DNA from 3 places in the Nitratireductor sp. PBL-C9 genome. Region 1 is predicted to be linked to each of the others. Evidence: riboswitches for the same ligand, from Rfam matches in the RefSeq annotation. Region 1 holds a riboswitch; each other region holds the start of a gene.
What was found. Region 1 has a riboswitch for thiamine pyrophosphate ahead of thiC (phosphomethylpyrimidine synthase ThiC). Riboswitches for the same ligand answer to the same signal wherever they lie in the genome.
Positions count from the first base shown of each region.

Region 2: it holds a riboswitch for thiamine pyrophosphate, as region 1 does, so the genes downstream of both, thiC (phosphomethylpyrimidine synthase ThiC) here and thiC (phosphomethylpyrimidine synthase ThiC) in region 1, are expected to answer to the same signal.
Region 3: it holds a riboswitch for thiamine pyrophosphate, as region 1 does, so the genes downstream of both, thiB (thiamine ABC transporter substrate binding subunit) here and thiC (phosphomethylpyrimidine synthase ThiC) in region 1, are expected to answer to the same signal.

Region 1 covers NZ_JBPAXW010000001.1:53,176-57,099, forward strand. The annotation lists gene ACRTG1_RS00265 (tripartite tricarboxylate transporter permease) at 1-15, shown strand, start outside; gene argE (acetylornithine deacetylase) at 8-1,198, shown strand; TPP riboswitch at 1,308-1,432, shown strand; gene thiC (phosphomethylpyrimidine synthase ThiC) at 1,546-3,363, shown strand; gene thiO (glycine oxidase ThiO) at 3,367-3,924, shown strand, end outside.
Region 2 covers NZ_JBPAXW010000001.1:766,671-770,594, reverse strand. The annotation lists gene thiC (phosphomethylpyrimidine synthase ThiC) at 1-1,423, opposite strand, end outside; TPP riboswitch at 1,537-1,661, opposite strand; gene argE (acetylornithine deacetylase) at 1,771-2,961, opposite strand; gene ACRTG1_RS03590 (tripartite tricarboxylate transporter permease) at 2,954-3,924, opposite strand, start outside.
Region 3 covers NZ_JBPAXW010000009.1:80,307-84,230, reverse strand. The annotation lists gene ACRTG1_RS18510 (ABC-F family ATP-binding cassette domain-containing protein) at 1-1,183, opposite strand, end outside; gene ACRTG1_RS18505 (thiamine diphosphokinase) at 1,187-1,834, opposite strand; TPP riboswitch at 1,928-2,089, shown strand; gene thiB (thiamine ABC transporter substrate binding subunit) at 2,127-3,131, shown strand; gene thiP (thiamine/thiamine pyrophosphate ABC transporter permease) at 3,170-3,924, shown strand, end outside.

The sequences.
Region 1 (3,924 bases):
GCACAGAATGCCTGAGGCCGAAAAGTCCACCATGTCACTGCTTGAGAATGCCAAGAGCCACCTGAAGGATCTGGTCGCCTTCGATACGACGAGCCGCTACTCGAACCGGCCGCTCATCGACCACATGGCGGCGTTCCTGCGGGAATACGGCATCGAGCCGGTCATACTGCTGGACGAGACGGGCGAGAAGGCAAACCTGATCGCCCGCATCGGCCCTGCAGACGTTCCCGGCGTCGTGCTGTCCGGCCACACCGATGTGGTGCCGGCGCTGGAAAAGGGCTGGACTTCCGGTCCGTTCGACCTGACCGAGCGCGACGGAAAGCTCTATGGCCGCGGAAGCTGCGACATGAAGGGCTTCGCCGCCTGTGTCATGGCGATGGTGCCGCAGCTGGCAGCCGCGAAGCTGGAAAGGCCCGTCTGGCTCTGCTTCTCCCATGACGAGGAAGTGGGCTGCCTCGGTGCGCCGGCCATCGCCGAATGGCTGGCCGCGCTCGACGTTCCGCCCATGCTGGCGATCATCGGCGAGCCGACCGACATGACGCTGGTGACCGGTCAGAAGGGCAAGATCGCCATGCGCTGCCATGTGCATGGCACGTCCGGCCACTCCTCCTTCGCGCCTGATCACGTCAACGCCATCGACTATGCGGCGCGCATCGTTTCGATGATCGCCGAACGCGGCGAGCAGATCGGCGAGGAAGGCCCCTTCGACCGCGATTTCACGGTGCCGCATTCGACCATGCTGGCGACCATGATTTCCGGCGGCGTCGCCACCAATGTGACGCCGGATCTGTGCAGCTTCAACTTCGAGATTCGCAGCCTGCCGACCCATGATGCGCGGGCCGAACTGGAATCTCTGAAAAAGCGCGCAAACGAAGAAATTTTGCCGAAAATGCAGGCGAAATGCGCCGAAACCGGCATCGAATGGGAAGAAATTTTCGCCTATCCGGCGATGGGCGACAGCACGTCGACCGACGGCTTCGCCTTCTTCCGCGACATCATGCCGGAGTGGTCGGGCAAGGTGTCCTACGGTTCGGAAGGCGGTGTGTTCGAGACCATCGGCGGCATCCCTTCGGTGATTGTCGGCCCCGGCTCGATTCGCCAGGCGCACAAGCCCGACGAATTCGTTGCAATCGAACAGCTGGACCTTTGCCTCGATTTTCTCGGCAAGGTCGCCTGGAAGGTCACCGAACCGGCCTGACCGAAGCATTCCGGCCCGGCCGCTCATCGCGGCCGGGCCTCCCCTGACGCGGAGTTCTGCACAACCGCGTCAGCCTGCTTGACAAGCAGCACCGCCTTCGCCCACCCTAAAGCCTCACCTGGGGGGTCCCGCCAAGGGGCTGAGATTCTGCTGGCATGGTTTTCCATGCAGCGCAGTGACCCGATGAACCTGATCCAGTTCATACTGGCGTAGGGATGGTGCACGCTTGGCGGGTCACAGGCTTATCGCGGCCGAAAACCGTTTCCGTACAGGAACGTCACAGCTCTTCCTCCTCTCGGCACGAACTGGGTCTCCATTGCTGAACGAGCAGAGGAGGCTCTGAACCCATGGACGCATTTGCCCCGACCGTAACCACCGGCCCGTTGCCGGCGTCGCGCAAGGTCTACAAACCCGGAACGCTTCACCCCGAGATTCGCGTGCCCATGCGCGAAATCGCGGTGCACCCGAGCGCCGGCGAACCGCCGGTGACCGTCTACGATTCCTCCGGCCCATACTCTGATCCCGACATGCTGATCGAGATCGACAGGGGCCTGCCGCGCATCCGCGAAGCCTGGGTAAAGGCGCGCGGCGACGTGGAAGCCTATGAGGGACGCCACGTCAAACCGGAAGACAATGGTTTTGCCACCGGCGACCGGCTGACGCCGGAATTTCCCATTCGCCATCAGCCGCTGAAAGCGAAGGACGGCACGGCCGTCACGCAGCTCGCCTATGCGCGCGCCGGCATCATCACGCCGGAGATGGAATTCATCGCCATCCGCGAAAACCTCGGACGCGCGCAGGCCAAGGCCGCGCTTGCCCGCGACGGCGAGAGTTTTGGTGCATCGATCCCCGATTTCGTGACGCCGGAATTCGTGCGTGACGAGGTGGCGCGCGGCCGGGCCGTGATCCCCTGCAACATCAACCACCCGGAAGCCGAGCCGATGATCATCGGCCGCAACTTCCTTGTGAAGATCAACGCCAATATCGGCAATTCCGCCGTCACCTCCTCCATGGCAGAGGAAGTGGAAAAGATGGTGTGGGCGACGCGCTGGGGCGGCGATACGGTGATGGACCTGTCGACCGGCCGCAACATTCACAACATCCGCGAATGGATCATCCGCAATTCGCCCGTGCCGATCGGCACCGTGCCGATCTATCAGGCGCTGGAAAAGGTGAACGGCATTGCCGAAGACCTGAACTGGGAGGTGTTCCGCGACACGCTGATCGAACAGGCTGAACAGGGCGTCGACTATTTCACCATCCATGCGGGTGTGCGCCTGCACTACATTCCGCTGACGGTCGACCGTGTCACGGGCATCGTTTCGCGCGGCGGCTCGATCATGGCCAAGTGGTGCCTGCACCATCACAAGGAGAGCTTTCTCTACCAGAACTTTGCGGAAATCTGCGACATCTGCCGCGCCTATGACGTGTCGTTCTCGCTGGGCGACGGCCTGCGGCCCGGCTCCATCGCCGACGCCAATGACGCAGCCCAGTTTGCCGAGCTGGAAACGCTGGGCGAACTGACGAAGATCGCCTGGGAGAAGGACTGCCAGGTCATCATCGAAGGCCCCGGTCATGTGCCCATGCACAAGATCAAGGAAAACATGGACAAGCAGCTCGAGGTCTGTGGCGAGGCCCCGTTCTATACGCTTGGGCCGCTCACCACGGACATTGCGCCGGGCTATGACCACATCACGAGCGGCATCGGCGCGGCGATGATCGGCTGGTATGGCACGGCCATGCTCTGCTACGTCACGCCGAAAGAGCATCTGGGCCTGCCTGACCGCGATGACGTGAAGACAGGCGTCATCACCTACAAGATCGCGGCGCATGCGGCGGACCTCGCCAAGGGGCATCCGGCGGCGAAGATCCGCGATGATGCGCTTTCGCGGGCGCGCTTCGAGTTCCGCTGGGAGGATCAGTTCAACCTCTCGCTGGACCCGGAAACGGCGCGTAATTTCCATGATCAGACCCTGCCGAAGGAAGCGCACAAGGTGGCGCATTTCTGCTCCATGTGCGGCCCGAAATTCTGCTCCATGCGCATTTCCCACGACATCCGCGCCGAGGCGCAGAAGGAGGGGATGGCGAAGATGGCGGAGAAGTTCCGCGAGGGCGGCGATCTCTACATGCCGCTCGACCAGGTGGCGGCGGAGAACGGGGACTGACCCATGCATGTCCTCATTCGCGGGGCCGGCATTGCCGGCCTCACGCTGGCCCATGAGCTTGTCCGGGCGGGCGCGCAGGTGACTGTCTGCGACGTTCGCACCGGATCGGCGGGCAGCGCCTCATGGCTTGCCGGCGGGATGCTTGCGCCCTGGTGCGAGCGTGAAAGCGCGGAACAGCCGGTTCTGACACTGGGACGCCTTGCGGCGGACTGGTGGGACACGGCGCTGCCCGGCCATGTGTTGCGCAATGGAACGCTGGTGGTCGCGCCTGCGCGCGATGCAGCAGAACTCAACCGCTTCGCCACCCGCACGGGCGGCCATGATTGGCTGGATGGCGACGGCGTGGCGGCACTGGAGCCCGATCTCGCCGGACGGTTTCGGCGTGGGCTTTTCTTCCGGGACGAAGCGCATCTCGACCCGCGCCGGGCGATGACGGCGCTGATCGCCGGGTTGAAAGCGGCAGGTGTACGCTTCGCTTACGGTAATGATACGCCGGTTGAGGCGGACAGGATTGCCGATTGCACCGGCATGGCGGCCGCTGACGACGGGTTGCGCGGGGTG
Region 2 (3,924 bases), 710 kb from region 1:
GATGCTCTTTCGGCGTGACGTAGCAGAGCATGGCCGTGCCATACCAGCCGATCATCGCCGCGCCGATGCCGCTCGTGATGTGGTCATAGCCCGGCGCAATGTCCGTGGTGAGCGGCCCAAGCGTATAGAACGGGGCCTCGCCACAGACCTCGAGCTGCTTGTCCATGTTTTCCTTGATCTTGTGCATGGGCACATGACCGGGGCCTTCGATGATGACCTGGCAGTCCTTCTCCCAGGCGATCTTCGTCAGTTCGCCCAGCGTTTCCAGCTCGGCAAACTGGGCTGCGTCATTGGCGTCGGCGATGGAGCCGGGCCGCAGGCCGTCGCCCAGCGAGAACGACACGTCATAGGCGCGGCAGATGTCGCAGATTTCCGCAAAGTTCTGGTAGAGAAAGCTCTCCTTGTGATGGTGCAGGCACCACTTGGCCATGATCGAGCCGCCGCGCGAAACGATGCCCGTGACACGGTCGACCGTCAGCGGAATGTAGTGCAGGCGCACACCCGCATGGATGGTGAAATAGTCGACGCCCTGTTCAGCCTGTTCGATCAGCGTGTCGCGGAACACCTCCCAGTTCAGGTCTTCGGCAATGCCGTTCACCTTTTCCAGCGCCTGATAGATCGGCACGGTGCCGATCGGCACGGGCGAATTGCGGATGATCCATTCGCGGATGTTGTGAATGTTGCGGCCGGTCGACAGGTCCATCACCGTATCGCCGCCCCAGCGCGTCGCCCACACCATCTTTTCCACTTCCTCTGCCATGGAGGAGGTGACGGCGGAATTGCCGATATTGGCGTTGATCTTCACAAGGAAGTTGCGGCCGATGATCATCGGCTCGGCTTCCGGGTGGTTGATGTTGCAGGGGATCACGGCCCGGCCGCGCGCCACCTCGTCACGCACGAATTCCGGCGTCACGAAATCGGGGATCGATGCACCAAAACTCTCGCCGTCGCGGGCAAGCGCGGCCTTGGCCTGCGCGCGTCCGAGGTTTTCGCGGATGGCGATGAATTCCATCTCCGGCGTGATGATGCCGGCGCGCGCATAGGCGAGCTGCGTGACGGCCGTGCCGTCCTTCGCTTTCAGCGGCTGATGGCGAATGGGAAATTCCGGCGTCAGCCGGTCGCCGGTGGCAAAACCATTGTCTTCCGGTTTGACGTGGCGTCCCTCATAGGCTTCCACGTCGCCGCGCGCCTTTACCCAGGCTTCGCGGATGCGCGGCAGGCCCCTGTCGATCTCGATCAGCATGTCGGGATCAGAGTATGGGCCGGAGGAATCGTAGACGGTCACCGGCGGTTCGCCGGCGCTCGGGTGCACCGCGATTTCGCGCATGGGCACGCGAATCTCGGGGTGAAGCGTTCCGGGTTTGTAGACCTTGCGCGACGCCGGCAACGGGCCGGTGGTTACGGTCGGGGCAAATGCGTCCATGGGTTCAGAGCCTCCTCTGCTCGTTCAGCAATGGAGACCCAGTTCGTGCCGAGAGGAGGAAGAGCTGTGACGTTCCTGTACGGAAACGGTTTTCGGCCGCGATAAGCCTGTGACCCGCCAAGCGTGCACCATCCCTACGCCAGTATGAACTGGATCAGGTTCATCGGGTCACTGCGCTGCATGGAAAACCATGCCAGCAGAATCTCAGCCCCTTGGCGGGACCCCCCAGGTGAGGCTTTAGGGTGGGCGAAGGCGGTGCTGCTTGTCAAGCAGGCTGACGCGGTTGTGCAGAACTCCGCGTCAGGGGAGGCCCGGCCGCGATGAGCGGCCGGGCCGGAATGCTTAGGTCAGGCCGGTTCGGTGACCTTCCAGGCGACCTTGCCGAGAAAATCGAGGCAAAGGTCCAGCTGTTCGATTGCAACGAATTCGTCGGGCTTGTGCGCCTGGCGAATCGAGCCGGGGCCGACAATCACCGAAGGGATGCCGCCGATGGTCTCGAACACACCGCCTTCCGAACCGTAGGACACCTTGCCCGACCACTCCGGCATGATGTCGCGGAAGAAGGCGAAGCCGTCGGTCGACGTGCTGTCGCCCATCGCCGGATAGGCGAAAATTTCTTCCCATTCGATGCCGGTTTCGGCGCATTTCGCCTGCATTTTCGGCAAAATTTCTTCGTTTGCGCGCTTTTTCAGAGATTCCAGTTCGGCCCGCGCATCATGGGTCGGCAGGCTGCGAATCTCGAAGTTGAAGCTGCACAGATCCGGCGTCACATTGGTGGCGACGCCGCCGGAAATCATGGTCGCCAGCATGGTCGAATGCGGCACCGTGAAATCGCGGTCGAAGGGGCCTTCCTCGCCGATCTGCTCGCCGCGTTCGGCGATCATCGAAACGATGCGCGCCGCATAGTCGATGGCGTTGACGTGATCAGGCGCGAAGGAGGAGTGGCCGGACGTGCCATGCACATGGCAGCGCATGGCGATCTTGCCCTTCTGACCGGTCACCAGCGTCATGTCGGTCGGCTCGCCGATGATCGCCAGCATGGGCGGAACGTCGAGCGCGGCCAGCCATTCGGCGATGGCCGGCGCACCGAGGCAGCCCACTTCCTCGTCATGGGAGAAGCAGAGCCAGACGGGCCTTTCCAGCTTCGCGGCTGCCAGCTGCGGCACCATCGCCATGACACAGGCGGCGAAGCCCTTCATGTCGCAGCTTCCGCGGCCATAGAGCTTTCCGTCGCGCTCGGTCAGGTCGAACGGACCGGAAGTCCAGCCCTTTTCCAGCGCCGGCACCACATCGGTGTGGCCGGACAGCACGACGCCGGGAACGTCTGCAGGGCCGATGCGGGCGATCAGGTTTGCCTTCTCGCCCGTCTCGTCCAGCAGTATGACCGGCTCGATGCCGTATTCCCGCAGGAACGCCGCCATGTGGTCGATGAGCGGCCGGTTCGAGTAGCGGCTCGTCGTATCGAAGGCGACCAGATCCTTCAGGTGGCTCTTGGCATTCTCAAGCAGTGACATGGTGGACTTTTCGGCCTCAGGCATTCTGTGCAGCACGGTTCTCTCGGTATTTTTGCCACTCCCGGCGGATCGTCAGGCCGACGAAGAACACGATCAGACCTGCGAAAATCCAGGAAATGGCGGACTGGAAGAAGACGGACGGGTCACCGCGCGAAATGGCCAGCGCGCGGCGCAGATTGTCCTCGAACATCGGCCCCAGAATGAAGGCGATCAGGAACGGCGCCGGGGGGATGTTCAAAAGCAGCATGATGAAGCCGACAACGCCCATGATGAGCAGGACGGTGACGTCGAACATGTTGCTGGAAATCGAATAGATGCCATAGACGCACAGCATCAGGACCACAGGCGTCAGAAGCACCTGCGGGATCGACGCGATGTGCGAGAAGAAGCGCACCGTCAGCTTGCCCGCGCCGAACAGCAGGACCGAGGAGAACATCATGCCGATGAACAGCATGTAGACCTCGTTCAGATTGTTCTGGAACAGAAGCGGGCCGGGCGTGAGGCCCTGGATCATGAACGCGCCGAGCATGACGCCGGTGATCACGTCTCCGGGAACGCCGAGCGCCAGAAGCGGGATCATGGTCGCGCCGCAGCAGCCATTGTTGGCCGATTCAGAAGCCGCGATGCCCTCCAGCTCGCCCTTGCCGAAATTCTCGCTGTTGGGGGAGGAGCGACGCGCCTCACCATAGGAGAAGAAGGCGGCGGCCGACGGCCCGATGCCCGGAATGGCGCCCATGATCACACCGATGAAGCTGCCGCGGATGATGGATTTCACCGAGCCGCGGAATTCCGCCAGCGTCAGCCGGTTGTCGCCAAGTTTCATGGCCTGGCCATGGTTTTCCTCGCGGAAAACGATGAGACGCAGAAGCTCGGGCAGGGCGAACAGACCGATCAGAACGGGTGCCACGGAAAGGCCACCCTTCATGTCCTCGGTCATGGCGAAGCGGAACGAGCCGTACATGTCCTCGCCGACGGTTGCCAGAAGCA
Region 3 (3,924 bases), on a different contig from region 1:
CGGGCTTGAACAGGAAGTCCTTCATGTAGGAGACGACATGCCGCTCCTGCCCGTTGACCACGACGCTGTCGCCACGGCCATCGGTGAGGAAATGAGACAGGGTCTCCAGCGGGTCCAGTGCACGTTTCTGGTCCAGAATTGCGATTTCCAGATTTGCGCCCAGCCGCAGCGAGCCTTCGTCCGGCTCGAGCTTGCCGGTCAGAAGATTGATCAGCGTCGTCTTGCCGGCTCCATTGGGGCCGACAAGGCCAACACGGTCGCCGCGCAGGATGCGCGTGGAGAAATCCTTCACCACCTGAAGCCCGTCATAGGACTTGGCGAGGCCCTTTGCCTCGATGACCAGCTTGCCGGATTCGGCGGCGTCGCTGGCCGTCATGGTGGCCACGCCTTCCGCACCGCGATGGCTGCGGTGCTTTTCGCGCAGCGCATGCAGCTCGCCCAGACGGCGCACATTGCGCTTGCGGCGCGCGGTGACGCCATAGCGCAGCCAGTGCTCCTCGCGCTCGATCTTGCGGGCAAGCTTGTGCTGGTCGCGCTCTTCCTCTTCGAGCACCTGATCGCGCCAGTCCTCGAAATGGGCAAAGCCCTTGTCGAGCCTGCGCGTCACGCCACGGTCGAGCCAGACGGTTGCGCGGCTCACGCGTTCGAGAAAACGACGGTCATGCGAGATGGTGACAAGGGCTGAAGACGTGCGCTGCAGCTCTTCTTCCAGCCATTCGATGGTGGCGAGGTCGAGATGGTTGGTCGGCTCGTCCAGCAACAGCAGATCAGGCTCGGGCGCAAGCACCCGGGCGAGCGCGGCACGGCGCGCCTCGCCGCCCGACAGCGTTGCCGGGTCTTCATCGCCGGACAGGCCCAGCCGGTCGATGACCAGCGCCACGCGGTTGATGTCGTCCGCCGGGCCGAGACCGGCCTCCACATAGGCGCGCACGGTCGAAAAACCCTGCCAGTCGGGCGACTGGGGCAGATAGCGCACGGTCGCCGTCGGCTGGCGGAACACCTCGCCATCCTGCGGCTCCACGAGGCCGGCGGCGATCTTCAGAAGTGTCGACTTGCCGGAGCCGTTGCGCCCGACCAGCGCCAGCCGCTCGCCGGGGCCGACCATCAGCGATGCGCCATCGAGCAGCGGCGTGCCGCCGAAGGTCAGGCGAATGCCATCAAGCTTTAAGAGAGGCGGCGCCATGGATCAGTGTTCTCCGTCGTTGGAAAGATGGGCGACCAGAAGCGCCCTGCCCTCTTTGAGGGTAACCGCGAGTTCGCCATCGACCACATTGGAAAGGGTCAGCGACGAGCCGAAAGGAACCTCGACCGCATCGAGCGGCCATTTGGCCCCTTCCACGGTGAGGCCGGAAAGGGCCGAAAAGCCGAGGATCGAAAACAGCGTTTTCTGCGGATAGTCGAAGCGATGGCGTTTGCCGGGCAGCAGCGGCACGCCTTCCTGCACGCCGCTTGTCAGCCGCGTCTTAATGCCCTGTTCTGAAAGCTGAAGCGCCTGCGCGAGATGCAGGAACATGTGGTCGGGCCGCGCGCCGCCGAAAGCACCCACGAGAACGAGGCTCGTCGCGCCCGCTTCCAGCGCTGCGGCGATGGCGAGTTCCCCGTCCGTCTTGTCCTTGTCGGCGGAAAAGGCGCGGCGCGGCACCCGGGCATAGGCCTCGGCCATGCCGTCCGGCTCGGAATCGAAATCGCCGACCCACAGCTCCGGCATAACGCCCAGAAGCGCTGCGTGGCGCATGCCTGAATCAGCCGCGATGATGCGGCTGTCGGCGATTTCGGCATCGAGTGCCGGCGTGCGTGTGAGATCTCCGCCCAGGAGAAGGGTAAACAGGCTCATGGTCGAGGCCCATATCATGCCGGCGGGCAAGCGCCAACGGCGTTCGCGCCATTCCGCCTCTTGCGCCGGCCCCTGCCGCGCCCTATTTTCCCGGTCGCTCTAACGGGGTGCCGGCGGATTGCCGGCTGAGAGGCCCAGTGGTTGAAACGGATGCAGCTTTTCCCTGAACAAAGGAAAGCCGCATCAGTGGAACCCGGCCAACCCGCTGAACCTGATCCGGTTTGCACCGGCGGAGGGATTAGACGCTTTTCGCACAGCGCCTCATTCCCCAACCAAACGAGAGGAGGCGCAGATGCGCGCGACCACCCTGCTTTCCACCATAGCGCTTGGCACGCTGGCCATGGCCGGCCATGCGGCGGCCGAAGACAAGCTCACCGTCTACACCTATGAGAGCTTCACCTCCGACTGGGGCCCCGGCCCGGCGGTGGAGAAGGCGTTCGAAGCGGAATGCGGCTGCGACGTGGATTTCGTTTCCGTGGCCGATGGCGTGGCGCTTCTGAACCGCGTGAAGCTCGAAGGCAAATCGACCAAGGCCGACATCGTGCTCGGTCTCGACAACAACCTCGTGCACGAGGCCCGCGAGACCGGCCTGTTTGCGCCGCATGGCGTCGACATGGGCAGGGTGAACGTGCCGGGCGGCTTCGAGGACGACACGTTCGTTCCGTTCGACTACGGCTATTTCGCCTTTGTCTATGACACCGAGGCCATCGAGACCCCGCCGGCAAGCCTGAAGGAGCTGGTGGAGAGCGACAGCAATCTGAAGATCGCCATTCAGGACCCGCGCACCTCCACGCCGGGCCTCGGACTGCTGCTCTGGATGAAGGCCGTCTATGGCGACGACACAGCGGACGCCTGGGGCAAACTGCAGGACAAGGTGCTGACGGTGACGCCGGGCTGGAGCGAGGCCTATGGCCTGTTCACCAGCGGCGAAGCGCCGATGGTGCTGTCCTACACCACCTCGCCCGCCTATCACCAGATTGCCGAAGATTCCGAGCGCTACAAGGCGGCGGGCTTTGAAGAAGGGCATTATCTTCAGGTGGAAGTGGCCGCACAGACCGTGAAGGGCGCGGAAAACCCGCTGGCGCAGAAATTCCTCGCCTTCATGACCGGTCCCGGCTTTCAGGACGCGATTCCCGAAACCAACTGGATGTTCCCGGCCGGCGAGACATCGGAGCCGCTCAACCCGGTGTTCGACACTCTGGTGAAGCCGGGCGAGACGCTCGAATTCTCATCGAAAGAGGTGGCGGAAAACCGCAAGGCCTGGGTCGATGAGTGGCTTTCGGTGATGAGCCGCTGACCGTTTCGCGCGCGCCCGACATGGAAAGACGCCCCCTGATGGACAGGCGTATCGCAGCGGGACGGCTTGCGCTGGCCGCTGTCGGCCTGCTGATCGGCGGGGCCTTTGCGGGCCTTGCCGTGGAGGCCCTGCAACAGGGTACGGGCGCGTTTGCAGCTTTCGACGCCTATCTGCTGCGGATCGCCCGCTTCACGCTCTGGCAGGCGCTGTTATCGACGCTTTTATCAGTCGTGCCGGCGATCCTTCTGGCGCGCGCGCTGGCGCGCCATCCCGCATTTGTGGGGCGCGCCTTCATTCTGCGCCTGTTTGCCGTGCCGCTTGCGCTCCCCGCCATTGTGGCGGCGCTCGGCATTCTGGCGCTTCTGGGAAGAGCGGGGATTTTCGCGCCTTTCCTGTCCGTGCTCTTCAATGAGCACTGGCCCGGCATTTACGGGCTTTCGGGCATTCTGGTCGCCCATGTCTTCTTCAATCTGCCGCTGGCCACGCGCCTGTTCCTGAACGCGCTGGAAAGCGTGCCCGCCGACCAGTGGCGTCTTGCGGCCCAGCTCGGCATGGGCGCGCGCGCCTCGTTCCGGTTTCTCGAATGGCCGGCCATGCGCGCGGCCCTTCCCGGCATTGCCGGCCTCGTCTTCATGCTGTGCGTGACCTCGTTTACCATCGTCCTGCTGCTTGGCGGCGGACCCCGCGCGACAACGCTGGAAGTGGCGATCTATCAGGCGCTGCGGTTCGACTTCGATCCGGCCCGCGCGCTGGTGCTGACGCTGGTGCAGCTGGTGCTGGCCGGCGGCGTTGT